Linked DNA regions of Sagittula stellata E-37. Each later gene encodes a partner of the first gene's protein in a complex. Links are inferred from orthologs where the notes say so. Each region holds a gene or a part of one and is shown on either strand. Other genes may lie near its edges. The genes, in order: ABFK29_RS13760 and dnaG.

Region 1 (14,302 bases):
CACTGGACGAGCCGGTGATCCGAAACGCGGAGTGGATCGCACACATCGACGTGGACGAGTTCGTCAACATCCGGACCGGGAACGGAACGCTCGACGACCTCTTTGCCGCCGTACCGGATGCGACAAATGTGGCGATGACCTGGCGGCTCTTCGGACACAACGACGTGCTCACCCTCACGGACCGCTTCGTCATCGAGCAGTTCGACACCTGCGCGCCCAAGTTCTGCCCCAAGCCGCACACCGTCTGGGGCTTCAAGACGATGTTCAGGAACACCGGCGCCTACGAGAAGATCTCTTGCCACCGGCCCAACAAGCTGGCCGATGGCTTCGATGACAAGGTGAAATGGGTCAACGGCTCCGGCCGGGACATGACCTCGGAAGCGCTCCGGAACGGCTGGCGGTCGTCCAAGAGGTCGATCGGCTACGACCTGATCCAGCTGAATCATTATGCTCTGCGCTCGGCGGAAAGCTACCTGATCAAGCGCCAGCGCGGCCGCGCCCTGCACGTCGACCGCAACATCGGCATAAACTACTGGATCCGCATGGACTGGTCGGTGCACCGGGACATCACGATCAAGCGCAACGTTCCGCGTGTGCGCGCAGAATACGACCGGTTCCTGTCGGACCCGGTTCTGAAAGAGTGGCATGGCAAGGCTTTCCAATGGCACCGTGCCAAGGCCGATGAACTGCATGGAATGCCCGAATTCGAAGACCTGTACCAACAGGCGCTCACGCTGAAGCTCACGGAAACCGAACGGGTGGCCTATGCGCTCGCCCTTGATCTGGAGAACTGAAATGGATGGCAGCGACGGCATCGAAAGAAATGCCTTCCTTCGTTCGCGCGGGCTGAAGATCCCCAAGCACCCGGAACTGACCACGGGACGGGTGCGCGCCGCTCTGAAAGAGGGGACCTATGAGCGCAAGGAATGCGACGCGGTCATGCGCGTCGTGCGCGAAGGCGACACCGTTCTCGAACTGGGTGGCGGCATGGGCTACATGTCCACCCTCCTCGCGGTGAAGAAGAAGGTCGCCAAGATCGTCACCTACGAGGCGAACCCTAGCCTCATCGACTACATCAAGTCGGTCCACGCCGCCAACGACGTGACCAACGTCGAGGTGCGCAATGCCCTGCTCGCGCCGGAAAAGGGCGAACCGGTGCCGTTCTACATCCGCAAGAACTTCCTTGCCTCTTCCATGAGCGGGGACATCGATACCGATGCCATCGTGCGCGAGGAGAAGGTCGAGCAGCAGGCCATAGCACCCGTGATAGACGCGTTGAAACCGTCGGTGCTCGTCTGCGACATCGAAGGCGCGGAGGCAGAGCTTCTGCCCGCCGCCGACTGGTCGTCGCTGCGTGTGGCGATCATCGAACTGCACCCGCAATGGATCGGTCAGAGCGGCGTGCAAGCGGTGTTCGACGCCATGCACAAAGCCGGTCTGACGTACTTCCCCAAGGCCAGCGAAGCCAAGGTTGTCACTTTCCGCAAGGATTGGTGACCGGGCGGCGGAGGACTTTTCGACGAAAAGTCCTCCGCTTCAAAGAATTTTCTACGAGAAATTCTTCACGCGAATTGCCGGAGCCGCATGCATATCACAGCCGTCCTTTGCGTCCGCAACGAAGCGGCCTTCCTGCTCGACTGGATAGCGCATCATCTCGCCTGCGGGATCACGCATGTCGTGGCGATGAGCAACGATTGCGACGACTGCACGGACGCGATGCTCGACCGGCTGGCAGAAATGGGCCACGTCACGCACATTCGCAACGACGGCCCCTACGACAGCGGTGGCATCCAGTTCACCGGGCTGAAGCTGGCAGACAAGGCGAAGCAAGTGCGGCGCGCCGACTGGCTCCTGCCCATCGACATCGACGAGTACGTGAACGTCCACGCGGGCGACCGGACCCTGCCCGCCCTGATCGGAGCCCTGCCCGAGGCCACCGCGATAACGCTGACATGGCGGCTCTTCGGCAATGCGGGCGTGGTCCGGTTCACAGACACGGCGGTCACGCAGCAGTTCACTCGCGCGGCACCGGAGATCATGCACTGGCCGTGGCGGGCGTTCATGTTCAAGACGCTCTACCGCAACGACGGCACCTACAGGAAACTCGGTGTCCACAGGCCCCGAAGCCCCATGGAGGACCGTCTGGCAAACGCGCGCTGGTTCGACGCGCATGGCCGCGCTTTGGACGAGCAATTCCGCACGCGCCGCATCTTCTCGCCCTTCGGACAGCCGCTCTACGGTATGGCGCAGCTCAACCACTATCCACTCGGTGCCATGGAAAGCTATGTTCTGAAGGCGGACAGGGGGCGTGCCGTCCACAGCGATCATGCGCTCGGAATGGACTACTGGGTCGAGAGGAACTGGTGCGACGTCGAGGACACCAGCGTCCTTGGATTGGAGGGAGTCGCGGAACGCCGGGCGGCATTTGCCGAGGACCGGGTGCTTGGCCCCCTGCATGAAAGGGCCGTGGCCTGGCGGCATGCGCGCTTCGACGCGCTCATGGCGGAGGAGCCAAACCGCGCGCTCTTTGCCCGCCTCCTCATGGCGCCACCCGCGCGCCCGCTTTCGCTCGACGCGGCGCGTTTCCTGAGTGGCCACGCGACCAGGGCCCGTATGACGGGCGACACCTAGCCGGCGCCGGGCAACTGCCCTCTCCACCATCTCTGCCCCATTTTTCCTTAATTCAACACGACTGAGCCATAAATCTGCCCGACCTGGCGGCGATTGTTTCCGAACGGGCCGCCCTCAGACGCGGTCAAAGAGGACATGGCATGGCAGCAGACAACGGTTTCACTCCGGATTTCAGCGAGCTTGGCCGCGGTGAGTGGCTGACCGCCCTGAAAGGGCTTGGTGAGGAGCACGGCTTTGCCGAGCCTCTCGGCAAACGGCATGCCGGCATCTTCATCGAGGACGGCGACACCCTGCTGGTGTCGTTCGAGACCATGTCGGGCATAGAGGCCCTATCGGAGACCCGCACCCCCCTTGGCTTCGACATGGTGCGCGACCACGGCTGGTCCTCGCTCTCTGTCCTTTCGCACGGCGACACGTGGTTCCGCGACCCGCGGGTCTTCGGCTTCTTCGACCAGCTGCTGGACGATGGTTTCTTCGACGAATTCGAGCGGGTGGTCTTTTACGGCGCCGGCCCGTGCGGTTATGCTGCTGCCGCCTATTCGGTCGCGGCGCCTGGCGCACGAGCGCTGCTCCTGCAGCCGCAGGCGACGTTGGATCCCCGCGTGACGGAATGGGACGACCGGTTCACAGACATGCGCCGACAGGATTTCACTTCGCGCTACGGTTTTGCGCCTGACATGATCGACGCCGCGGAAAAGGCCTGGGTCCTCTACGATCCCTACGAACGCCTGGATGCGATGCACTCCGCCCTGTTCGAGCGCGGCAACGTCGACCGCTACCGGATGCCGTTCTTCGGTGGCGCGCTGCAGACGGACCTGCGCCTAATGGACATTCTGCCGAAACTGTTGATCGAGGTCGCCGACGGCACGCTCGACACTGCGCGGTTTGCAGAACACATGCGGGCCCGCCGCAACCATCCGCCTTACCTGCGCAAACTGCTTGCGCGGACCGACGCCAGCCAGCGCGACAGGCTGGGCCTCATGTTGTGCCGCCATGTGACAGCACGGATGAATGCCCCGCGATTCCGTCGCCGTCTCGCTCAGCTCGAGGCACAGAGGGCCGCTCGATGATCGGTCAGGACCCGCGCCTAAGGAAGGCTTCGCGCAGGTCTTCCTGGAAATAGCCGAGCGCGGCGAAAAGGCTGAACAGGAAGACCCGACCGCCCTCGCCCAGCAAAGACAGCAACACCGCCGCAGCCAGAAGACAAACAAGCAGGGCCGCCACGCCGCGATCCTGCTCTGCGATCATGTGCTCCGACCCAAGCCAGCGGTACAGCCGGTCTGTCACCTGGGGCTCCACGTGTTTCGCGCCCCATCCGGCAGCGGCGCCAAGGATCACCGTCAATAGCATCGTCACCCCTTTCTGCACTCACTATGCTCATAGCGCGTCAAGCCGCTCTGGTGAAGAACGGCGCCCCATGCTAGCGGATTTGCCATGACCCAGATCACCCTTCCCCGCCCGGATGACTGGCACCTGCACCTGCGCGACGGCGCAATGCTGCGTGCCGTGGCCCCCGAAACCGCGCGCCATTTCGGACGTGCGATCATCATGCCCAACCTCGTGCCGCCCGTCGTGACCGGCGATCAGGCCGCCGCCTATCGCGACCGCATCATGTCGGCGCTTCCGGAAGGCAGCGGCTTCACCCCGCTGATGACGCTCTACCTGACCGAAACGACCGACCCCGACGACCTTGCCAAGGCGCATGCGGATGGCATCATCCACGCCGTGAAGCTTTACCCGGCCGGGGCCACGACCAACTCCGCCTCGGGCGTGCGCGACTTCGACAAGGTGCGCCCCCTGCTGGAGCGTATGGCCGAGATCGGCTGCCCGCTGTGCGTCCATGGCGAGGTGGTGGATGCGGACGTCGACATCTTCGACCGCGAGGCCGTGTTCATCGACCGCGTGCTGGATCCGCTGCGCCGCGCCACGCCGGACCTGCGCGTCGTGATGGAACATATCACCACCGCTCAGGGTGCCGATTACGCGCGCGAAGGCGGCGATGCGCTGGGGGCGACGATCACCACCCATCACCTGGTCATCAACCGAAACGCAATCCTCGTGGGCGGGATCAAGCCGCACTACTATTGCCTGCCGGTCGCCAAGCGCGAAGAACACCGGCTCGCCCTGCGCAAGGCCGCAACCTCCGGCGATCCGAGCTTCTTCCTCGGGACCGATTCCGCGCCGCACCTCGATCCGCTGAAGGAAAACGCCTGCGGGTGCGCCGGCTGCTTCACAGCGACCAACACGCTGTCGATCCTGGCCGAGGTCTTCGAGCAGGACGGCGCACTGGACAAGCTGCAGGCATTTGCCTCATTGAACGGACCGCGTTTTTACGGCTTGCCGGTCAGCGAGCAGACCGTGACCCTGACCAAGGGCGATCCGGTCGAATATCCGAAGAAGATCGACACCGAAGACGGCCCGGTCACCGTGTTCGACCCGATGATGCCGCTGCACTGGCGCGTCGACTGACTGGCCAGTGCGGGTCCAGAACCTGCGCACCGCCTGCAAACAAGACAGGCGCTGCCTCCGGGCGGCGCTTTGTTGGCCGGGGCGCAATGCCCGGTTCTCCTTGACCGGTGTGTCAGGCCTTTAGGAGGCCCAGCCATGACCCGCCAGTCAGCGAGCACCAACCAAAGCCTTCGATGGATGGCTTGCCGGACCGGATCGGCGCGAACCCCGTCCACACCACAATCGCCGTCCCAGACTCGGTTGCCATTGAACTGACTCCCTTTGCCCCACCCGCGAAGACGGCCCCGCTGTACCGCATCTATCGCCCAGGACCGCTCGACCGAGCGCCTGATCGCGCCTTGCACGGTGGGTGACGGTCCCGACAGCACGATATGGCCCCTGTCGCCGTACGCCGTAAAGAACGGGACCGGGTTCGACGGTCCCTACGGCAAACCGCAGGAAAGAAAGATCCTGCACGAGATCGTGCATCACGCCCAAAACGAAACCGGGATGGCCATCAGTCAGGCCTGCGATGCTCAGGGAGCTCCCCGGGCCTACAGGCTGCGTGAGCACGACCTCAGACAATTTGGAGTGGCCGATCCCCTGCCCAACCGCAACGTCTGGGGTCCGAACGACGCCCACTGCAGAGAATTCGCTGGGGTTGTCGGAAAAAGCGGCAGCCGCGCGCATCATTATGGCCCGTGCGGAATTTGGACGGACGAAAGTATTGAAACGTAAACCTATACCCATTTAGGCTGGTCTGAATAACGGTCAATGCACCGAGGGACAGAAAGAAGGAGACCGCCCATGGACGCTCTCATCGACCTGCTTCTGGACTGGATCGGCGAGAACAGCGCCTATCAGACCAGTGACCTTGAGCCACCGGCGGTCGTGGAACTCAGTCCGAAGGAACTGACCCGCGAATTCTACTACGGGCGCGCGCACCTCATCCCCGAGGACGGCGTCGACGACCGCGTCAACGCCATCTACATCGCCAATGAAGGACCGGATGGCACGATCTTCATCCTCTCGCCCGAGCAGATCGACGGGGCCGAGAACTTCGCCGACCCGCGCGACAATCCGCTCTGGCGCGAAATCCTCCTGCATGAACTGGTCCATCACGCGCAGCATGACCACGGCGCGGAAACCTGGACCTGCATCTCGCTGTCGGAGTCCGAAGCTTACCAGATGGGCGGCACTTTCCTGAAGCAGTTGAACGTGCCGGATCCGATGAAGGACCGCACGGCCAGCGACAAGATCTACAAGTCCTGCGACGGCTGAACCTGCGCCGGGTCGTTTTGCGTCGGCAGCGTATCGAGTTGCCCGGTGTAGGACACGAGCCTCCCGAGCAGCGGCAGGGCGATGGCAACATCGAAACGGTAAAGTCCGCCGTCCTGCCATTCCCGCGCAACCACGCGGGGCCAAAGCGCTCGGGGTACAGGCATGCCCAGCATTGCCACGCGCTCCGTCACCAGTCTCAGGCCACCCGCCTCGGTCACAAGGCGCGTATCGACCCGCGCCAGCCCCAGGCGCTCGGCCAGCAATCCGTCGACGGTGGCGAACAGGCGAGAGACCATGCGGGTTTCCCCGATCTCACGTATCCACCGCGCGCCTTGCCCGTCGGGTTCGGTCACCAGCCGGAACGGCACGTTCCGGGCGGCAGGAGGCAGACCCATCACCCTGGCCAGCAACCGCATCCCGCGAGTGTCGGCCGGCGTCACGGTGATCCGTCCATCGAACGCTCCGAACCCCGCATGCAGGGCCTTGCAGGCGGGCGGCAACCCCGCCATGCGGTCCCCCAACAAGGCGGCATAAGGCGTCAAGAGATCAGCCGCCGCAGCAGCTCGGGATCGGGCAAGGCGCAGAGGTCGGTCTTGCCGAAGTGATACCGGTTGCGGGCAATCCGGGCATAGAGCCAGTCCTGCACACCCACCGGCAGAACCCCGAGCACCCGCAGCGGCACGAAACCGTGATGCAGCTTTGGGAACAGCGCCACGATGGCATCGAGCGACCCGCGCGCCCGGCCCTCGTGCAGCATCAGCCAACTGTCGGGATCGTCCGGCGAAAGCTGGTAGTGGCCGAGCAAACCGCGCCCCAAGGGCGACTGCGCCGTGCAAATGCGGACCATATCATCGCGGTCCAGCCGCGCGATCCGCCGCGCCGTGGCCGAGCAGAGCGCGCAGTCCCCGTCCATGACCACGAGGATGCAGTCATCGTCGAAGGACGGAACCTCCGGGTCGTCGCGGTAGGAATAGGGCGGACGCAGTGCGGGGCGCATGACGGTCTCCTTTGACGGCAGGATACACCGGGTTTGCCCATTGCACATGCGCAATATGGTCCACGCGGGTCCCGGCCCATGCGCACCTCTTCCCCCGCTGACGAAAACCCGCTAATCGACGCCTGACCCAAAGGAGTGCCACCCATGATCCCCTCGACCTACCCTTCCGCCGAAGAAATGGCCCGCCTGACCGCGCGCATGCTTTGGGAGATCGAGGCGGTGAGCTTCATGCAGGATGAACCGTTCAAGCTGGCGTCCGGGCAGCTCTCGCCGGTTTACATCGACTGCCGCAAGCTGATCTCCTTCCCGCGCATCCGCTCGACCCTGATGGACTTTCTCACGGTGACGGTGATGCGCAACGCAGGCTTCGAGGCGTTCGACAACATCGCCGGCGGCGAGACGGCGGGCATTCCCTTTGCCGCTCTGGTGGCCGAACGCATGGCCCTGCCGATGACTTACGTCCGCAAGAAACCGAAGGGCTACGGCCGCAACGCGCGGATCGAGGGCGCCATGACGGAGGGCCAGCGTGTACTGCTGGTCGAGGACCTGACCACCGACGGCGGATCGAAACTGTCCTTCGTCGATGCGATCCGCGAAACCGGCGCGACCTGCGCCCATACGGCGGTGATCTTCTACTACGGCATCTTCCCCGAAACGATCAAAACGCTGGGCGATCACGGCGTGTCGTTGCATCACCTGTGCACATGGTGGGAGGTTCTCGCCGAAGCGCCGGAGAAGCACGCGGGCGTCCTGTCGGAGGTCGAGTCGTTCCTGAAGGACCCCCACGCATGGCGCGCAGCCCGCGCCGGGACCTGAGGGGCACCAGCCCGTCCCGTCAATCGGTTGTTGTCAGGCAGTGTCGTGGCGTCAGTTTGATTTCACGATCTCTTGCGGTGTGTCTCCACTGACACGCCCATGAGTCGCCCACAGGCCCCTTTTGGCCTATCTTGCGGCATACGCCCGTTCTGTGACAAGATGATGTGGGGATAGCGGTCCACCGCTTATCCCCAGAGATTTACACTCTGCACCCCGGAAATCCGGTTTGCTACACGGTCAGCCTGAGCAGTGGGGATCAAAATGAACGAGATAACGACGATCAATCCGACCGGCGTTCACGTCGACGCCGCCGAGACCATGCCGCACTCCATCGAGGCCGAACAGCAGCTTCTGGGCGCGATCCTGACCGACAACGACATCTTCGACCGCGTTGCGTCGATCATCCGGGCCGAGCATTTCTACGACCCGGTGCACACCCGAATCTTCGAGATCGCCGCCGCGCGCGTCGCCAAGAACAACCTCGCCTCGCCGGTCACGCTCAAGGCCTTTATGGCAGACGACGAAGGCCTTCAGGAACTGGGCGGCGCGGCTTACCTTGCGCGTCTGGCGGCTTCTGCCGTTTCCACCTTCGCGGTGCGGGACTATGCGCAGATGATCTATGACCTGTCGGTGCGCCGCGATCTGATCCGCCTCGGGCGCGAGATCTCCGACAAGGCCGCCAAGGTCGATGTCGCCTCCGAACCGAAGGAGCAGATCGTCGAGGCCGAGCAGAAGCTCTACAAGATGGCCGAACAGGGCAACGCGGAGTCCGGGTTCCAGTCCTTCCTGCGCGCGGTGACGGAGGCGGTGAACGTCGCAAACGCCGCGTATCAGCGCGAAGGCGGTCTTGCCGGCATCTCCACCGGCCTCATTGACATGGACAAGAAGCTGGGCGGCCTGCACCCGTCCGACCTGTTGATCCTCGCCGGGCGTCCTTCGATGGGGAAGACCTCGCTGGCCACCAACATCGCCTTCAACATCGCCAAGGCGTATAAGAAGGGCCAGCGTCCCGACGGCACGGTCGGCGCGCTGGACGGTGGCGTGGTCGGTTTCTTCTCGCTCGAAATGAGCGCCGAGCAGCTCGCAGGCCGTATCCTCGCCGAGGCGTCCGAGATCTCCTCCCACAAGATCCGGCAGGGCGACATGGAGGAGCACGAGTTCCGCCGTTTCGTCGAGGCCGCCAAGGAACTGGAGGCCTGCCCGCTTTATATCGACGACACGCCCGCGCTGCCGATCAGCCAGGTCGCGGCCAGGTCCCGTCGTCTGAAGCGAACCCATGGGCTTGACCTCATCATCGTCGACTACCTTCAGCTTCTGCGCGGCACCGCCGAAAACCGGGTGCAGGAGATTGCCGAAATCTCCATGGGTCTCAAGGCGATAGCGAAGGAACTTAACATCCCGGTAATCGCCCTGTCACAGCTTTCGCGTCAGGTGGAAAGCCGCGAGGACAAGCGGCCCCAGTTGTCGGACCTTCGGGAATCGGGCTCCATCGAGCAGGACGCCGACGTCGTGATGTTCGTGTTCCGCGAAGAATACTATGTAGAACGCGAGAAGCCCTCTGATGACCGTCTGGACGAAATGGTCGCCTGGCAGGAGCGCATGTCCCGCCTGCATGGCAAGGCCGAGGTCATCATCGGCAAGCAGCGTCACGGCCCCATCGGCACGGTCGAACTGTCCTTCGAAAGCCAGTTCACCCGCTTCGGCAACCTCGTGAAGCCCTGGCAGGAAGGTTGATCCCCGGGCGCCGGGTACGTTCGTCAGCGACCGCCCTGCGCCAGATAGCTTGTCAGCAAGCGGCTGTTGTAGGACGCCCGCCCCGCCTTCATCGCGTCTATCTCACGCTGCGACTTGGCGGGCCGGTGTCCGATTGCCCGGTTTCTGGTCGGGGTGACAAGACGCGGATCTGGTGCAGGTGCGGCCCCAGCCGGTTCCCGCGAAGGGCGGCCTTCCGAGGGCGGTTCTGGCTGGGGCTCTGAGCCGGACTGCTCCGGCCCATCGTCCTCCCCCATGCCATAATACACCGCGAGCCCGGCACCTATGACGGCACCGGACGCGATCACGGCCACGCCGATCACCGCGGCCGCGGAGCCGAAGGTGACGGCGGCCACCGCCACCGCCGCGATTGCGATGATGCCGACGCCCAAAAGACCCCAGCCACGCGCATTGCTGCCCGGACCGCCGCCGCGTTCCTGTTGCAGCACCAGCCCGGCCCCACGCATGAAGGTCTCCGCTGCACCGCGCGCTGCCGCGCCACCCGCTTCGACGACCGCGCCGCCTCCGACCATCCACAGCATCTGGGCGGCGAGACCGCCTCCGGTCATAGCCCCTTGCGCCGCATCCGCCAGAACCCCGTCCTGATTGCCCGCGCCGATAACGATCAGCCCGTTCACAAGGTCCGCGACGAAGTCCGTGAGCATGTTCACCATCCCCGCCCCGAGATTGCCCATGGTCTTCAGCGCGCCGATCAACCCGGCCTCAAACGCCGACCAGCCGACAAGCGCGGCCCCCTGGATCGCCGCCATGACGGCCCCCGCCACCGGCACCCATCCGCCAAGAAGCACACCAAGCGGTTTGTAGGCGTCGACAGCCAGAAGATTGAACACCAGCGTTTCGACCTGCGGACGTGAAATTCCCGAGAAGTCCATCTCAAATGCCTCCGCTATCAAATGCGGAGAAGTTTACCTTGCCTTGCACGCGCGACAAAGCGCGCTTTGCCCGGTTGGCAGGATTGTCAGGCCCGCGCGCGCCGTCAGTCCGCCGGCCTGCCACCTCGGTCATCATGCCGCGGGGTCAGAGCACGACCGCCAGGCCCAGGTAGGTGCCAAGCTCCCCCAGCAGCGCCGCACCGCCGAGGATTTCCGCCGTGTATCCCCCCAATCGCCTGAGGGCGAAGATTCGGAATGCCTGGCCCAAAGCGATGGCACCGATACCGGCGGCGACACCGGCCCAGGCACCCGCCACGAACTCCAACGCCAGCACGGCCAGGATTGTGCCTGCCAGCGCGACGCGGTAGCCGTCGGGCGTCACGCCGGGCAACAGAACCTCCATGCCCCGTTTGCGCGCAGAGACGGTGCTTGCCGCCGTGTGGACCGCAGCCATGCGGCCCAGCCCCATCCCCGCGATCAGAGCCACCGCCGCCACGCCCGGTGGGAAGGACACAAGCAGCACAACCTTGAGAGCCAGCGTCAGGCCAACCGCAAGTCCGCCGCGTGGCCCCGCGCCCCGCGCCATGCGCGCCAGCACCGCTTCGCGGCCCGTCTCTCGGGCCAGGGCATCGACCGCGACGGAAAGTCCCAGCTCGTCGCGCACACCGCTGACCAGCATGATCGCGACAATCGCAACCAGCACGGCCGCTGCCGCCGGAAGAACCAAGCCCGCCAGCCACAGAACCGCAGCCCCCAGGCACCCGACCAAGGCGCCGATCACCGGCTGATACTTGACCGAGCGCACCAGAAGATCCTCGGACACGTCGTCGCGCGCCGGCGGCACGATCCGTGTCACCTCTCCCAGCGCCAGCCTGAAAAGTTCGGCCTCCAGCCGCAGCGTGTCCTTCATGCGCCCTGCCTTGCCCCCTTTTCGTGCAAGCATATCCTTGCCCGCCGCAGGCATGAAGCCGCATTTCCCCCTTGACCCCAACATCCAACCTGCCAAAGACAGGCAACATGGCCATGGCGAGACTGACAATCGACCTGGGCGCGCTCCGCGCCAACTGGACTGCCCTCGCCGCCCTGTCGGAGGGCGAGACGGGCGCCGTCGTCAAGGCGGACGCCTATGGCCTCGGCGCCGAGAAATGCGCACCAGTTCTGGCTGCCGCCGGTGCACGGACCTTTTTCGTCGCCATCGCCGAGGAGGGCTTGCGTCTGCGCCGCATCCTCGGTCCCGGCCCCGAAATCTGCGTGTTCTCGGGCCATATGCCCGGCGACCGTGATGCGATACGCGATGCAGACCTCGTGCCGATGATCAACTCCATCGACCAGATGTTGATGCACGTGGAGGGTCTGCCCGGCCATCCCTTCGGCATACAGCTCGACAGCGGCATGAACCGGCTGGGCATGGAACCGGCAGAGTGGTCCGCTCTGCGCGACATCGCCCTCGCCCAGAACCCCCGGCTGGTGATGAGCCACCTCGCCTGCGCGGACGAACCCGATCACGCGATGAACGCCCGGCAACTGGCGGCCTTCCGCGACATGACGGATGGCATCGACGCGCCGCGCTCCCTTGGTGCGACGGGCGGCACCCTGCTGGGGCCGGAATATCATTTCGACATGACGCGCCCCGGTGTCGGCCTCTACGGCGGCCTGCCCTTCGTGGACGCGCAACCGGTCGTCAGCCTCGACATCCCGGTGATCCAGACACGCGACGTGCTGCCCGGTGAAACCGTGGGCTACGGCAACACCTGGACCGCCTCTGCTCCGTCGCGCGTGGCGACAATCGCCGGCGGATATGCCGACGGCATCCACCGCGCCATGGGATCCGCCGCCTACGTCTGGGCCGGAGAGACCCGCTGCAAGATCCTCGGCCGCATCTCCATGGACCTGATCGCCGTCGACGTGACCGGCCTGCCCGAGTTGCCGGACCATGTCGAGCTCATCGGCCTGCATCAGGGTGTGGACACCCTCGCGGACTGGGCGGGAACGATCGGCTACGAGGTGCTCACCTCCCTCGGTGCGCGTTACGACCGCAGCTACACGGGCGCATGACGCTTCTCGCGCCCTTCGGCTGGCTGGGCCGCGCCCTGCTCCATTGGCTCGCCGCCATCGGTCGGGTCACGCGCTTCGGCCTCACAGCGCTCAGCCACACCCTCCGCCCGCCCTTCTACGCGGGCGAATTCGGTGCCGCGATGATGAACGTGGGCTGGCTGTCTCTGCCGGTGGTGGGCCTGACCGCCTTCTTCACCGGCGCCGCACTGGCCCTGCAGATCTACTCCGGTGGCGCCCGGTTCAACGCCGAAGCGGTGGTGCCGCAGATCGTGGCCATCGGCATGGTGCGCGAGCTGGGACCCGTGCTGGTCGGCCTGATGATCGCCGCCCGCGTGACGTCATCCATAGCCGCCGAGATCGCCACCATGAAGGTAACCGAACAGATCGATGCGCTCACCACGCTGTCCACCAACCCGATGAAGTACCTCGTCGCGCCGCGCCTGCTGGCCGCGCTGCTTGTGGTGCCCGCGCTCGTCGGAATCGGCGACGTGATCGGAGTCTTCGGTGGCTACGCGGTGGCCACCGGCTCGCTGGGGTTCAACCCTGCCGCCTACCTGAAGAACACCGTCGATTTCCTCGAACCGCTCGACGTGATCTCCAGCCTCGTGAAAGGCTGCGCCTTCGGCGGCATTGCCGCGCTGATGGGGTGCTACTTCGGCATGATGTCAGGGCGCGGCGCGCAGGGTGTGGGCCGCGCGACCAAGGGCAGCGTCGAGGCCGCAGCTGTCCTGATCCTCGCCGCCAACTTCCTGCTGACCGGGGCCTTCTTCTCGCTATGACCGGCTTGCACCCATCCCCCCAAGCGCCCCGCCCGGACATACCGGGCACATCCCTGCGTTTCTCCGCTTTGCAAATACTCGGTCCAACGCGGGCCGATTTCGCGACGCAGGAGGGAATGCGATGATCGCCCTGCATGGCGTCACCAAGGCCTTCGGCCAGAACCGCGTCCTGCAGGGCGTCGACCTCGAGATCGCGCAGGGCACCTCCATGGTGATCATCGGCGGTTCAGGCACCGGAAAGTCGGTGCTGCTGAAATGTATCCTCGGCCTCGTGACACCTGACGCAGGCACGATCACGCTCGACGGTCAGGACGTCACGACGCAGGACAAGGACGCCTTTCTTGCCCGCTTCGGCATGCTCTTCCAGGGCGGCGCCCTGTTCGACTCACTGACGGTCTGGCAGAACGTCGCCTTCCGCCTGCTGCGCGGCAGCCTCGCCCGCCCGAAGGCAGAGGCCCGCGAAATCGCGATAGAAAAACTGCGGCGCGTCGGTCTGACGACCGACGTGGCCGACCGCTACCCGGCAGAGTTGTCTGGCGGCATGCAAAAACGGGTGGGCCTCGCCCGCGCCATCGCCGCCGAGCCCGAGATCATCTTCTTCGACGAACCGACCACCGGGCTCGATCCGATCATGGCCGGGGTCATCAACG
Region 2 (14,254 bases), 630 kb from region 1 along the record:
AAGTGACGTCGGCCCTGAAGGTTCCGGAACTGGTGAGCAATCACACGGAATTCGAGGGCCCGGCGCTCTACACGCTGACGTTCGTTCTGGCGATGAACAAGGACGTCTACGACTCCATGCCCGAAGACCTGCAGAAGGTCATCGACGACAACTCCGGCTTGAACTTTTCGGTCTTCGCCGGCGGGACGCAGTCGGATGCCGATGCCCCGGCGCGGCAGGTCGCGGTTGATCTTGGCAACAACATCATCACCGTGGCGGAAGACCAGACCGGTCCGTGGCGCGATCTCGTGCAGCCGATATACGACTCCTGGATCGCCGATCTGGACAGCAAAGGCATGGACGGTCAGGCGCTGATCGACGAAGCGAAGTCGCTGATGGAAGGTGAGTGCAAGGGCGCGACCGGCGCGCTCTGATGTCCTGACCGGAAGGAACTTGGGGCGGGGACGATGTCCTCGCCCTTCTTCGTTGGTCGCGCCATGTGTCAGATCAGCAAGCCTGCGGCCCCTTCGTGACGCAGGAGCCAGACTTTCGTTTCGACCCCTCCGCTGGCGGAGAAGCCGCCAAGACCGTTCGTCGCCAGCACTCGGTGGCATGGCACGATGACGGGCAGGGGATTGCCACCGCACCCCCGGCCAGCGGCCTGTGCGGAGACGCCAAGCGCTTTGGCCATTTCCCCGTAGGTGATCGTTTCGCCAAACGGGATCGCGGCCATGAGGGCGCAGGCCTCGGACTGGAAGGGGCTTCGGTCTACGAACCATGGCAAGTCAAACCGCGTAAGCCGCCCTGCGAAATACGCTTCGAGCTGCGAAGCGGCTTCGCGCAGGAGAGGCGTGGCCTCTGCCGCGTCTGATGGTCCGTCGCACCAGCCGCAGGACACCATCACCCCCTCCGCTTCGACCAGCCTGAACGGGCCTGTGGGTGTCGCGACTGTCAGTTGCGCCATGTCGGCTCCCTCTGTTCCATTGCCTCCGCCGACAGTGTCGTCGTCGCGCGGCACCACCGCAAGCCATCGGCTTTCCCCCGGCATCACTTGACGCTATGAAACTGGGAACACGCGGGGGACGATCATGAGCAAACCTGAACTGGCACGGATAGAATCCTCGGCGCCCCGGCGCATGATCGGGGTGGGGGCGATGCTGCTGCTTGGGGGGCTTCTGCTCTATATCGCCTTTGCCCAGCCGCCCGAAGCCATGCTGTGGCGGGTGTTCCTTCTGGTGCTCGGCGGCCTGACGCTCTGGTTTTCCTCGCGGATGTGGGTGTCGACCGGCCATGCACTGATCCTGACCGACGACGCGCTGACCGACAGCGATGGCACGATCGTCGCTCGGCTCGACCAGATCGCGCGCGTCGATCGTTCGATGTTCGCGGCAAAACCGTCGAACGGCTTCCTGCTGATCCTCAAGGAGCCTGCGCCGCGCGCTTGGCGTCCCGGTCTGTGGTGGCGGCTGGGCCGTCGCGTCGCGGTGGGGGGTGTCACTGCCGGGTCCGCCACGAAGCCGGTTGCCGACATGATCTCGGTCAAGCTTGCATCCAAGGACTGAGGAAAAGCGAAAGGGCCACGCCCGATGGCGCGGCCTTGTTTTCTTTTCATGCCTGGGGGTTATGCCCCTGAGAGCCAATCCCAGAAGCTCCACCCGCCGCCGCCGCCGCCGCCACCAGAGCCCGAAGACCCGCCGGACGATCCGCCGCCAGAGTTGCCGCCGCCAGAGTTGTTGTTGCTGTTGCCCGAGTTGTTGTTGCCGCCGCCAGCGCTGGCCGATCCTTCCCACACGACCTGCGAGGTGTAGCGCGGGCTCGTGAAGCTGTAGGTCGCGATCTCGAACGGATCCAGGCCCACCTTGAACACCGGTGCGTAGTTGTCCCAAGTCTCAACCAGGATAAGCTGTTCGTTGTCGATCGCGGGCGGCAGGCGGTCGAAGTAGTCGGTCAGATCGGCCTGCTTCAGCCGGCTGCGTGTACCGTAGGCGTCCGACCAGACCAGATCCCAGTCGTTGTGTCTGGCGTCGTATTGCACCACCGATGCGCGGAAGTCCGTGTCCTCCGAGGTCGAGTGGATCAGAGCGCTCAACAGGTTGCGGGTGTTCCGGATGTAGGTCTCGTCCAGCGGATCGGTCTCGCGCGAGATCATGTCGCCGATGACGTAGTTGGCCTTCTGGTTGATGCTCTGCTGGTGGAAGGCATCGAAGTAGACCCAGCCGACCCCAAACAGCCACAACAGGGCGGGCAGGAGAATGATCGACTCGACGTTGGCATACCCGGTGTCGTCGCGGGTGAAACGTCTCAGCGGGGCGGGGAGTATGGAACGGAACATGTGCATCACTCCTCAGCTGGGTTCGTTCACGAATGCGTTCATGGCGACAAGACCAACGTAGCCGGCGTCATCTTTCGGCAGGGCCGCGTTCAAGGAACTGATGAGGGTCAGGGGCTTGAACTTGTAGCAGGCGCGCAGGAACATCATCTCTCCGCCCTTGCCGTTCTGGAAGTTGCGCTGCGGCGTGACGGGCAGAGAGTTGTCGTAGCAATCGACGCCTTCCGGCGGATCGGTCCAGTCGCGGATGTCCAGCACCACCATTTCCAGATGCAGCGTCTCCAGACAGCTGGGCAGGATCTGGGCCCGGTTGCAGATCGCCTCTTTCATCTGGGCGTGCGTGTTGGGGCCGGTCCCCAGCTTCACGTCGCGCACGGTCTGGTCGAGCGCACGTTCGAGCACCGTGCTGCGGACAGTGATCGTGCCGAGTTCGACAGACGAAATGATGAGAAGCAGAAAGATCGGCATCCACAATGCGATGGGCACGACCATCGAACCGTCGTCTTCGGCGCGAAACCGGCGCAGGAAAGAGAGCTGGGGGCGAAACATGGGCTTGGCCTCGGTTGTAGTACGGGTGCGGGTCGCCTTTGGGGCATCCTGCGGCGGGGGGCTTTCAGTCTTCGGCCGGCGGGGGCACCGGCCCTGGGGTCATTCGGTCAGGCGCAGTTCGACAACCACGTCGGAGATCGAGCGGAATGTATCGACAAGCTGGTTGCTGGACACGTTGTAGTAATGCGACGCCGACGACGCGCAGTTGCGCATGGCGTTCAGTCCGGCCTGCGGTGCCTCCACGCCGATGGTGAAAATGGTCACATCCTGCTGCTTCGCCTTGGCGCAGATCGTCGCGAGGTTGGTGTTGGCCTGTGACGCGTCCACGGTGGTTTCCCACGAGTAATACGCGTTGTAGTAGTCGTTGTAGCTGGCGCGGCCGTCCATATAGGCCTGCCAGTACCAGGCGTTCGCGTAATAGGTGGTCTTCACGTTTCCGAAGAGCTCCTGCCATGTGAGGCGGACCGGCGGATAGTTGGAGCAGTCGTCATTGGCGCCGGCAATGCCGTCACCGTCCAGGTCGAGCGTGCCGTAATCCATCCCGAGGACGTTTTCGATCAGCGTTTCCTGTCCGGCGTTGTGGCCGGCGCCCTTGTAGCTGGAGCATTTGGCCTTCGTCGTTTCGGAGTCGCCGTCCACCACCGCCACACCGTTCACCATCTGCGCGGCCGTCCTGGTCACCCAGCTGTAGGGGCCATTGCGATAATTGTTGCGGCTGGCGTGCGGCCAATAGAACACGTCGTTCGAGTCGCCGTAGTTGTCCTTGACCCGGATCGAGTAGCGGTCGTCGCCCTTGCCGGGCGTGCCGTGATCGTCGACCCAGACGTCCGACAGGGCGTTCGGGTTCAGCATCCAGGGCTTCAGGTTGTACTCTTGCGTGTTCTCGCCGTCGGTCATGACGACGACGAACTTCATCGTCTGCGTCCCGTAGTCGGAGGGGCGATAGCGGGCGGAAGACGGCACCAGACCGTCGGCCTGCATGTCGCCGATCACCGGGCGCGCGGCAGGGTCCAGCAGTGCAAGACCCCACTTCATGCCGAGATCGATGGCGGTATTGCCCTGCGCCTCGAAGCTGTCGATCACGTCCGAAAGGTAATCGGCATCGGAGCTATGCGGCACGATCGCGAGGTTGTTGCCCTCGGCGCACCAGGGGGCTGTCAGGTCGGGAGAGTTGCCGCTGTAGTCGTAGGGGTCGAAGTGGGCGAGCTGTTCCAGACCAGCGTTCGGGTCGATGGACAGAGAGTTGTAGTCAGACGATTCGAAGATCGCGCAGGAGGAATAGTTCTGCCACCGGTCGAGGTTGAACCGTTCCGACAGGTCGTCGCCCAGGTTTACAGTCGCGTTGTAGGGTATCAGCGAGACGGTCACGCGACTGTTGTCGCCGCCTTCGCCCAGCACGGCATCCACGAAAGCCTTTGCGGCCTCCTTCAGGTCCCTGATCTTCTGGCCCTGCATGGACCCGGACACGTCCAGAACAAGCGAGATTTCCAGCGGGGCCGTAGCGTTCTCGGCAGTTGCGGCACCATAAACGTCGAGTTGGTCGACGCCGATCAGGCCAAGGAAGTGGGAGTTGATGGAGCCGTTGCCCTCGGCCCGGACACGTTTTGCCCCGAGGGAGTCGCCGGTCTGAACGTCGCCCAGCGTGTCCTCCAGCTTCATCGCGCGGAAGTAGTCTTCGACCACGGTCTGTGGATCGCGGGTGTTGCTGAGGTTGGCGGCAGCGAGAACCGCGCGGTCCAGCGTGTTCTGGACCTGGCTGCGTTTCAGTTCGGCGTGCATCATGTCGATGCCGATGCCGCCGAAAACCATCATCACGAGGGAGCCAGCCAAAGCGACATAAGACATGCTTCCGGACGTGTCTGCCCAGAAACGGCCCAGCCAGCCTCCTGTCACGGAATGCGACATGACGGGCTTGGGCGTGTTCCTGTATCTCTTCGTCTGCATCGCGGGCACCTTGGCAAGACGGCCCTGGGGCCGTTGGGAATAGAACCTGTCTGTCCTCTCGGATGCCGCGTTTATGCCGTTCCAAGATGGCTAAATTTGGGCCAATTAAAACGCTATTATCTATACTTTTAAGGGGTTTCTCGGACAAAGCCGTCCCGTCGATGCCGTTGTTTCGGAATGCGCGACGATCAGATGTATTGTATCGTAAAGGTTGTCTATTGATCGCGTAAAAAGTGTGCAAGCGTGGGTCTTGCGGATGCAGTCCGGAAAGTTGTCGGCATTGCGATCCCGCTCTGTCTGCCCAATATGAGCGCAAAGGACCAATCCGGGGGAGGCGGCATGGCACCTGAACCGACATTCCGTGAGTCAGTCGATCTCATGTATAACCGCGCCGTGGCGCTGATGGACCTGCCGCCGGGACTCGAGGAGAAGATCCGCGTCTGCAACGCCACGTACACCGTGCGCTTCGGTGTCAGGTTGCGCGGCAAGATCGAGACGTTCACCGGTTACCGCTCGGTCCATTCGGAACACATGGAGCCGGTCAAGGGCGGCATCCGTTTCGCGCCCGCCGTCCACCAGGACGAAGTGGAGGCGCTCGCCGCCCTGATGACCTTCAAATGCGCGCTGGTGGAGGCGCCGTTCGGCGGCTCGAAAGGCGGGTTGCGGATCGACCCGCGCCGGTACGACGCCGAAGAACTGGAAAAGATCACCCGCCGTTTCGCCTACGAGCTGATCAAGCGCGACCTCATCAATCCCTCGCAGAACGTGCCGGCGCCGGACATGGGCACTTCCGAGCGAGAGATGGCCTGGATTGCGGATCAATACGCACGGATGCACACAACGGACATCGATGCACAGGCCTGTGTGACGGGCAAGCCGCTCTCGGCGGGTGGGATCGAGGGCCGGGTGGAAGCGACCGGACGCGGGGTCCAGTACGCCCTGCGCGAGTTTTTCCGCCATCCCGAAGACCTGGCTGCAGCCGGGCTGTCGGGCCGTCTGGCAGGCAAGCGCGTCATCGTGCAGGGCCTCGGCAACGTCGGTTACCACGCCGCCAAGTTCCTCAGGGAGGAGGACGACGCTCTCATCATCGGCATCGTGGAGCACGACGGCGCGCTCTATGATCCCGAAGGTCTGAACGTCGACGCGGTCCACGAATGGATCTGCCGTCACGGCGGTGTCAGCGGTTACCCCGAGGCGAACGCCATCGCCGACGGCGACAAGGTGCTGGAAGAGGACTGCGACATCCTCATACCCGCTGCTGTCGAGGGTGTCATCAACACGGGCAATGCGGACCGTATCCGGGCGCGGCTTGTCATCGAGGCGGCCAACGGGCCTGTCACCGCCGGTGCCGACGACATCCTGCGCCGGCGCGGCGTGATCATCATTCCCGACCTCTATGCCAACGCGGGCGGTGTCACCGTGTCCTATTTCGAATGGGTCAAGAACCTCTCGCACATCCGCTTCGGCCGCATGCAGAGACGGCAGGAAGAAGCGCGCCACGCCCTGATCCTGGACGAACTCGATCGCCTGGACTCGGCCATGGGCTCCACATGGTCCCTGTCGCCGCTGTTTCGCGAAAAGTACCTTCGGGGGGCCGACGAACTGGAACTGGTGCGCTCCGGTCTGGATGACACGATGCGCGTGGCCTACCAGTCCATGCAGGAGGTCTGGCACACGCGCGATGACGTGACCGATCTGCGTACCGCGGCCTATATCACCGCTATCGACCGGGTCGCGCGGAGCTACGCGGCGAAGGGGATCTGATCGGGGCCGGAGAGGTGCGCGGGTTCTGCGCCGTCATCTCTTGCAGGGGCTGGGCAGGTGGGCCACGCCGGTCGTCCCTTGCTTTGTCGGAGCGGCTAGACGGCTTTCTGCTCTGCTGACCTGCTGCCCTGCGTGATTGGGAGGGCCGTTCGGATCGTGGCTGGTGGACGGGTCCCCGCGATCATTATTCTTCTGCGTTGATCGGGGCGTGATGACGTTTCTTTCCGCGTGCCGACGCTTGCGCCGCAGCCCGTCGGCACTGTGCCATTGCGCGCGTCCGAAGGGACAGTGATCGCGGGCCTTCTTCTAAAATGCGCGGTGAAGTCCGCTTCGGTGCCCCAATCGTGACCGGAGCATTGACCGAATCTTACCCGAGAAAGGGGGCACAACCCGCCACGGCGCAGGCCCTGGCAGACGGACAGGAGACCCCGGGCATGAAAAGGCTCACCCACTTCATCGCCGACCTCGCTGGGGACGAGGAAGGCACCATGACCATCTTCTCGACTTTCATGCTGGTCCTCATACTGGTCATCACCGGGGCGTCGGTCGACATCATGTACCAGGAGGCGATACGGGCGCGGCTGCAGGCGACGCTCGACCGTGCGGTGCTGGCCGCCGCCGATCTCGACCAGCAGCAGGACCCGGTCGCTGTGGTGAACGACTACGTGACCAAGGCCGGGCTGGTCGAGCACCTGACCGATGTCATCGCCACGCCCGGTCTGTACGACCGGACGGTGGCCGCGGACGCAGGCCTGACCCTCGACACCTATTTCCTGCGGATGTCCGGGTGGCAGACGCTGCCGGTCATTGCGGCCTCGACAGCGGAGGAACGTATTGCCAACGTCGAGATTTCGCTGGTCATGGATATTTCCGGCTCGATGCGCTGGAACAACCGGATCACCAATGCGCGCAACGCCGCCAAGGACTTCGTGACCAAGGTCCTGACCGAGGACAGCGCAGGCGTCACCACCCTCAACCTGATCCCGTTTGCTGGGCAGGTAAATCCGGGCGACGTCATGTTCGACTACTTCCGCGGTGTGCGTCCAAAGATCCAGCAGGGCAACAACGGCTGGGGCAACGGCGATCAGGATGCACCGGGGGGGTCGCTTTGCACGAACAACGCCGAGAACGCCGATGAGGGGGCAATCGACCCGTCTTGCACCGATGGCACCGACACCGCGGCCACCGACACCGGCGGCTTCTTTTCGCCCTGGCCCCAGCCCATCGCCAACATCGTGGTCTATTTCGACACCAACGGTGACGACATCTACAACCGCGCCCACAAGATCATCAACTTTCCGGACGGTTCCACGCGGGACATCGACGATATCTATCAGGGCGCCGTGGCCTTCCTGATCGACCGCGACCCGCTGCTGTTCCACCCGGACCAGTTCCTTGGCATCTCGGTCAAGGGCGGTCAGGAGAAGAACCGTTACTTTCAGGTGAAGGGCGACGGCAACGGTCCGTTCAGCGACATCGGCCCGACCAAGAACAACGGAAAGATCCCGGGCGACGTTATCGACTTTGCTTTCATCGACTACGACGCATGGGCGGCCTACTACGTCGCGCCCGTGGCCCCGGTCGAGGCGGTCAACGTCAACATGCCGTCGTCCTGCGTGGAAATCTACGACACGGAGTTCACCAACACCGATCTTCCGCAGTCCGACGATTACGTACCGCACTTCATGTTCTGGCCCTACGTCCGCGAGGTGATGGACTGGGGCTGGTGCCCGGGAGAAGACACGGCGATCCAGTATTATTCCGACGACGCCGCCACGCTGTCTGCCTTCATCGACAACATGAGGATGCATGACGGCACGGGTATCCAGTACGGACTGAAATACGCCCTTGCGCTGCTTGACCCCGCGACCGGAAGCGCGGTGACGGAACTCATTTCCGCCGGACTTGTCGACAGCCGCTTCCTCGGGCGTCCCATCGCCTGGGAGGACGAGGAGACCGAGAAGTTCATCGTCGTGATGAGCGACGGCGCTGTGACCGACCAGTATCGCCCTGTCGATCCCTTTGCTCCACTCAACGGCGAAACGGAGCTTCAGACCCAGGGCAGTGGCAGCTATACGACCTTTTCGACGCGGGGCAACAACCTCGACAATCTGCACACCCAGTGCCAGCTTGCCCGCGACCTAGGTGTCACCGTCTTTGCCGTCGCGTTCGAGACGACAGACGCGGATGCGGATGAGCTTCGCCTGTGCGCCTCGTCCGACAGTCACTTCTTCCACGTCCAGGGCACGGAGATCATCGACGCCTTCGACACCATTGCGCGCCAGATCAACAATCTGAGGCTGATCCAATGAACTCGGAAACCCGGATATCCCGCCTTGGCCGGTTTGCTGGCCGCTTCTGCCGCGAAGAGAACGGCAACTCCACTCTGGAATTCGCCTTCTACTTCTCGATCTTCTTCCTCGTCCTCGCCGCCGGGGTAGAGATCGCCTACATGAACCTTCGTCATGCGATGCTTGAGCGCAGCGTGGACCGGGTGGTCCGCGAAATCCGCCTCTCGACAGGGGAGATACCGACCTACGAACAAGTGCGTCTGAGCATCTGTGATCAAGCGGTCATAGTGGACGATTGCCAGAACAACCTGATGCTCGAAATGGTCGAGGTCGACCCGCGCAACGTCACGATGATGGAGCCGAATCCGGACTGCCGCAATGCCCAGGAGGAGCCGCGCCCGGTGCGCAACTTCGTGCATGGCAAGGACAACGATCTGATGCTCATGCGGGCCTGCCTGAAATACAAACCCATGATGCCGAGCACCGGCTTCGGCAAGGAACTCAATCTGGATACCGAAGGCTACGCGCAGATGATCGTCACCGCCGCCTTCGTGCAGGAACCGAGGTGACCGCCATGAGAACGCCGATGCTCCACAAACTGCGTCGTTTTGCAGGCGACGAGACTGGCAATGTCACCATCGAGACACTGATCTGGCTGCCTCTTCTTCTGACGGTTCTTGCCAGCATGTTCTCTCTGCACGACGCCTTCCGTCAGAAGAGCCTCAACACAAAGGCGGCCTACACGATCTCCGACGCGATTTCACGCGAGACGTCGGCCATCGACGCGGCCTACCTCGACGGCATGCTCGACCTGCTGGAGTTCCTGACGTCGTCCGAAGGACCGTATTCGCTGCGCGTGACGCAGGTGCGCTACGACGCGAACCAGGGCGCTTACATCCGTGACTGGTCGCAGACCCGTGGCTTGTTCAGCGACCTGCGCACCGAAGATCTCGTCAGCCTCACCGACCGTCTGCCGACGTTGCTGCACAACGAACGGGTCATCATGGTCGAGACCGAAACGCAATATGTCCCGCCGTTCGAGTTGCCGGCCCTGAACGAAGCCGACCTGTTCTACACCTATGGTTTCACCCGGCCGCGTTTCGCGCCCCAGATCATCTGGTCGGACAGCTGATCGCGAGCAACGGGGCGCAGGATTTGCCGCCCGCCCGGCCCATCCCAAGCGCTCGTGCCATCATCATCGGCGGTTGAGGTGACGGACACGGCGCCACGATGCGCAAGACGCGCGGGGACGCCGAACTGCTGACCCGCATGAAGGTGCGCCGGAAATGTCGGTTGCGAGACATCGAAAACGCGTGGTTTCCGTTCGACTTTGAGTCGGCGTTCGACCGTGATCTCTCATATTCCGCCTCCTTCGCGGCGCAGGGGAACCTGCCGAAAGTCGAACCCGTGATGGAACCCGGGATGGCCTTCATGCCAATGAGCGGCACCGCGCGGGTGTTTAGGTTCAGGACCCATTGATTTGGTTGAGCGAGCGTGATTCACCGTTCGAAAACGAGCGGTGAACATGTCTGATCTCTACTGGTTGAGCGATGCGCAGATGGCGCGTCTGGAGCCTTACTTCCCCAAGTCGCACGGCAAGCCCCGGGTTGATGACCGGCGCGTTCTGAGCGGTATTATCTTTATCAATCGCAATGGATTGCGGTGGCGAGATGCGCCAAGGGAATACGGCCCGCACAAGACACTCTACAACCGCTGGAAGCGGTGGAGCGATAGAGGCGTCTTCGCCCGGATCATGGCCGGGCTGGCGGGCGAGCATGGTGAGGAGACGACCGTGATGATCGACGCAACTCATCTGAAGGCCCATCGCACGGCGTCCAGCCTGGGCGTGAAAAAGGGGGGCGTGGACGGCTGATTGGCCGGACGAAGGGAGGCATGAACACGAAGTTGCACGCCGTCTGCGACAGCCATGGCCGGCCCATCGACCTGTTCCTGACTGCCGGCCCCGTCAGCGACTACATCGGGGCGCGTGCGCTGGTCGGCGGGCTGCCAGACGTGAAATGGCTGCTCGGAGATCGCGGCTACGATGCCGACTGGTTCAGAGAAGCCTTGCAAGACAAGAAGATACGCCCTTGCATCCCGGGCCGGACGAAACGGAAGACGCCCGTCCCGTACGACAAGCGCAGGTACAAGCGTCGCAACCGGATCGAGATCATGTTCGGCAGGCTCAAGGATTGGAGACGGGTGGCGACCCGTTATGACCGATGCCCAAAGACCTTCTTCTCAGCGATCGCACTCGCTGCGACCGTGATCTTCTGGCTTTGAGAGAGAACGAGTCCTGACCCTAGGTCCTGAGGCGGCGTCACGGACAGGGCGCCTGACGGTTCCACCTTCGATGCTCGGGACTTCAGCGGATTCGCGTGCGCCAGCAGGCCCACGGTTTTCAAGTCGATGGCACGGATCCTTTGGCACGAAATCGCCGACGTCATGGCAGACGTTGCCGCCCGCGGGGAGGCGGGCTAGAACCACTCCAAACTGCCTGCGGAGACGCCTGACATGCGCCAAGCGCTTTTTGCCCTCATCATCGCCATCGGTGCCACGCCCGTCGTGGCGCAGGGCGATCTCGAAAAATGTGCGCAGACCGAAGCCTGGTTCAAACTGGCCGTGGACAGCCGCGTCAGTGGCCGTTCCAAGGCCGACGTGCGCACCGCCCTGCGCGCCGAGATGGAGCGCAAGGCTGCCGATCAGCTTGCCGACTTCGTGTTCACGCTGCCCCCGAACATGCTGACCCCGGCGGTCGGTCAGGCGGCACGCGAACAGTGCGAGCGGATGGACCGTTAAGGCCCGACACCGCGTCTGGTCGCATCTGCCCTGACCGCTCTTGGCACCTTGATAATCGCCCCGCCGCCGGAGGATACTGCCTCCCATGAGTCTGCCGACCGGTTTCCTCGATGAAATCCGCAACCGTCTGAGCCTTGCCGATGTGGTGGGGCGCAAGGTGTTGTGGGATAAGCGCAAGTCGCAACCCGGCAAGGGCGACCTCTGGGCGCCTTGTCCCTTTCACCATGAAAAGACGGCTTCTTTCCACGTCGACGACCGGAAGGGGTATTATTATTGCTTCGGCTGCCACGAGAAGGGAGACGCCATCTCGTTCGTGCAGAAGACGGAGAATGTCGGCTTCATGGAGGCGATCGAAATTCTCGCCACCGAAGCCGGGATGGAGATGCCGGCCCGTGACCCGCAGGCCAAGCAGAAGGCCGACCGCCGGACGATCCTTGGCGAGGTCATGGAGCAGGCGGTCCAGTTTTTCCGTTTCCAGTTGAAGACGCAGGCGGCGACGGATGCCCGGGCATACCTCGCGAAGCGCGGGCTCGACGCCGGTACGCAGGAGCGGTTCGAGATCGGTTTCGCGCCCGCGGGCTGGGATAACCTGCGTCTGGCGCTGACCGGCAAGGGCGTCTCTGTCGAGCACCTCGTGGCCTGCGGCCTGTCGAAGACCTCGGACAAGGGACGCGAGCCCTACGATGTCTTCCGCAACCGCATCATGTTCCCGATCCGTGATGCCCGGGGGCGGTGTATCGCCTTCGGTGGCCGGGCGATGGACCCGGACGACAACGCCAAATACCTGAACTCGCCCGAGACGGAGCTCTTCGACAAGTCCCGCAACCTTTACAATCTGCGCGCCGCACGCGAGGCCACCGGCAGGGGGCAGCCGCTGGTCGTGGCGGAAGGCTATATGGACGTGATCGCGCTTAGCGAGGCCGGGTTCAAGGGCGCGGTTGCACCTCTGGGCACGGCGGTTACCGAGAACCAGCTTCATGCTATGTGGCGGCTGTCGCCTGAACCGATCATCGCCCTCGACGGGGACAAGGCCGGGCTGCGTGCCGCGTATCGGGTGATCGACCTTGCGCTGCCCTTGCTGGAAGCGGGGAAAGGTCTGCGGTTCGCGCTTATGCCCGATGGCAAGGACCCGGACGACCTTATCCGCTCGGACGGGCCGGACGCGGTGCAGACCTGTCTGGATGCGGCGTTGCCGATGGTCGATCTGCTTTGGCAGCAAGAGACGGAAGGGCGCAGTTTTGACAGTCCGGAGCGCCGGGCCGCGCTGGACAAGGTGCTGCGCGAGCGGGTTCAGCGGGTCAAGGACCCCTCCCTGCGACGCCACTACGGGGAAGCGGTGCGGGAGCTGCTGGACAAGCTGTACAACCGAGCCGGCGTGCAACCGGCGGAGCCGTGGAACGGTGGCAACGGCGGAGGATTTTCTGGCGGTTTCTCTGGTGGTTTCGCCGGCGGGTTTTCCGGCAAGGGGAAAGGCGCCAGAGGCCGCCGCAAGTGGAATGCGCCCGAGCCGCCGAGCCCGACCGCCAAGGCCTCCATGCTGGTCGCCCGGGGCGAGGATGCCGAAGTCGTCATGCGGCAGGAGATCGTTCTGGCCATTCTCTATCATCATCCTACCCTTATCGAGGCGTTCGACGGACAGTTGGAAAAGCTGACCCCGCGCGACCCCGACCTGGCCGCACTTCGGGACGTGCTGCTCGATATGGCCGACCGTCCGGAACGCCTTGCCGACGCGGCCATGGAAAGGATCGGGGCGGGGTGGCTTGAAACCCTGCTCGCCGCGCGCCATATCGCGGTGGTTCCATGTATCCGTTCCCAAGGTGCAAAGGACCTCGCGCGGATGACTGTCGCCGAGGAGCTGGCGAAGCTTGAGGCGTACCATGGCTGGCAGGCCGAACTGAGAGAGGCGGAGGAGGACCTCGACGATCTGGCCGACGAAGCCCTGACATGGCGTCTGGCCGAGGCAGCACGGGCGCGTTCGGCGATCGGGCGGCTGAAAGACGATAACGAAGTGGACTTCGAAATCGGGCCGAACGGCGCCCATATCGACCGGGAAGAAAAGAGCGCCCTTGATTCGCTTCTCGCAACGATTCGATTCGATAAAGGGCGTGGATGACGTCACTTCGGTGAGAAAAAGGTAAAGAAATAAGGGTAGACGGGTTCCCGAATCACTCAAAGACGCTATTGAGTCGGTCAATCAGTGATTCGTCCTCCCCTTCGATCAGGAGAGCCGCATGGCAGCCAAGGACAACGAAGACGCCAAGTCCGAAGACCAGGAAGAAGAGATCAGCCTCGACATGTCGCAGGCTGCGGTCAAGAAGATGATCGCCGAAGCGCGCGAGCGTGGCTACATCACCTACGACCAGCTCAACCAGGTTCTTCCGCCGGATCAGGTGTCCTCGGACCAGATCGAGGACGTCATGTCGATGCTCTCGGAAATGGGCATCCAGGTGACCGAGGATGACGAGGAGTCCGAGGAAGAGGATGCCAACAAGGGCTCGACCGATCTGGTCGAGACCAAACGCGGCGGCGAGGTCGCGCTTGGCTCTGGCACCACCGAGAAGCTGGACCGCACGGACGACCCGGTGCGCATGTACTTGCG

The links.
Region 2: the proteins of ABFK29_RS13760 (region 1) and dnaG are in contact, whole or in part, in a crystal structure (PDB 2R6A), measured with the Geobacillus stearothermophilus proteins. The link is inferred for Sagittula stellata E-37 from one-to-one orthologs. Residues at the interface, in WP_033016901.1 of Geobacillus stearothermophilus: Ser13, Glu15, Ala16, Gln18, Glu91, Leu92, Asp94, Ala95, Val96, Pro97, Thr98, Ala99, Ala100, Asn101, Tyr104, Tyr105, Ile108; in WP_049624496.1 of Geobacillus stearothermophilus: Lys456, Leu457, Leu458, Pro459, Ala460, Asn463, Ala464, Leu467, Leu535, Leu536, Ile537, Ala538, Gln544, Glu545, Asp548, Tyr549, His552.

What each region holds. Positions count from the first base shown.
Region 1 is NZ_CP155729.1:2,901,595-2,915,896, forward strand. What follows is about bases 7,725-10,670. They hold ABFK29_RS13760 (replicative DNA helicase), read left to right. Parts: upstream 7,725-8,434; coding sequence 8,435-9,907; downstream 9,908-10,670. Other genes in these bases: ABFK29_RS13755 (orotate phosphoribosyltransferase), read left to right, coding at 7,725-8,173; ABFK29_RS13765 (hypothetical protein), read right to left, coding at 9,931-10,670. In the rest of the region: ABFK29_RS13705 (glycosyltransferase family 2 protein), read left to right, coding at 1-794; ABFK29_RS13710 (FkbM family methyltransferase), read left to right, coding at 796-1,497; ABFK29_RS13715 (glycosyltransferase family 2 protein), read left to right, coding at 1,585-2,631; ABFK29_RS13720 (hypothetical protein), read left to right, coding at 2,772-3,701; ABFK29_RS13725 (hypothetical protein), read right to left, coding at 3,706-3,981; pyrC (dihydroorotase), read left to right, coding at 4,066-5,100; ABFK29_RS13735 (hypothetical protein), read right to left, coding at 5,213-5,347; ABFK29_RS13740 (hypothetical protein), read left to right, coding at 5,887-6,360; ABFK29_RS13745 (DUF4166 domain-containing protein), read right to left, coding at 6,339-6,869; ABFK29_RS13750 (thiol-disulfide oxidoreductase DCC family protein), read right to left, coding at 6,899-7,357; more of ABFK29_RS13755, read left to right, coding at 7,502-7,724; more of ABFK29_RS13765, read right to left, coding at 10,671-10,818; ABFK29_RS13770 (adenosylcobinamide-GDP ribazoletransferase), read right to left, coding at 10,964-11,728; alr (alanine racemase), read left to right, coding at 11,836-12,873; ABFK29_RS13780 (MlaE family ABC transporter permease), read left to right, coding at 12,870-13,652; ABFK29_RS13785 (ABC transporter ATP-binding protein), read left to right, coding at 13,774-14,302. UniProt on the Escherichia coli protein: The main replicative DNA helicase, it participates in initiation and elongation during chromosome replication. Travels ahead of the DNA replisome, separating dsDNA into templates for DNA synthesis.
Region 2 is NZ_CP155729.1:3,540,515-3,554,768, reverse strand. What follows is about bases 11,357-14,254. They hold dnaG (DNA primase), read left to right. Parts: upstream 11,357-11,740; coding sequence 11,741-13,768; downstream 13,769-14,254. Other genes in these bases: rpoD (RNA polymerase sigma factor RpoD), read left to right, coding at 13,887-14,254; ABFK29_RS16840 (hypothetical protein), read left to right, coding at 11,371-11,655. Outside these bases: ABFK29_RS16900 (TRAP transporter substrate-binding protein), read left to right, coding at 1-413; ABFK29_RS16895 (methylated-DNA--[protein]-cysteine S-methyltransferase), read right to left, coding at 482-943; ABFK29_RS16890 (hypothetical protein), read left to right, coding at 1,068-1,541; ABFK29_RS16885 (TadE/TadG family type IV pilus assembly protein), read right to left, coding at 1,601-2,311; ABFK29_RS16880 (TadE/TadG family type IV pilus assembly protein), read right to left, coding at 2,324-2,857; ABFK29_RS16875 (pilus assembly protein TadG-related protein), read right to left, coding at 2,957-4,801; ABFK29_RS16870 (Glu/Leu/Phe/Val family dehydrogenase), read left to right, coding at 5,141-6,565; ABFK29_RS16865 (Tad domain-containing protein), read left to right, coding at 7,000-8,877; ABFK29_RS16860 (TadE/TadG family type IV pilus assembly protein), read left to right, coding at 8,874-9,425; ABFK29_RS16855 (TadE/TadG family type IV pilus assembly protein), read left to right, coding at 9,443-9,988; ABFK29_RS16850 (hypothetical protein), read left to right, coding at 10,087-10,335. UniProt on the Escherichia coli protein: RNA polymerase that catalyzes the synthesis of short RNA molecules used as primers for DNA polymerase during DNA replication.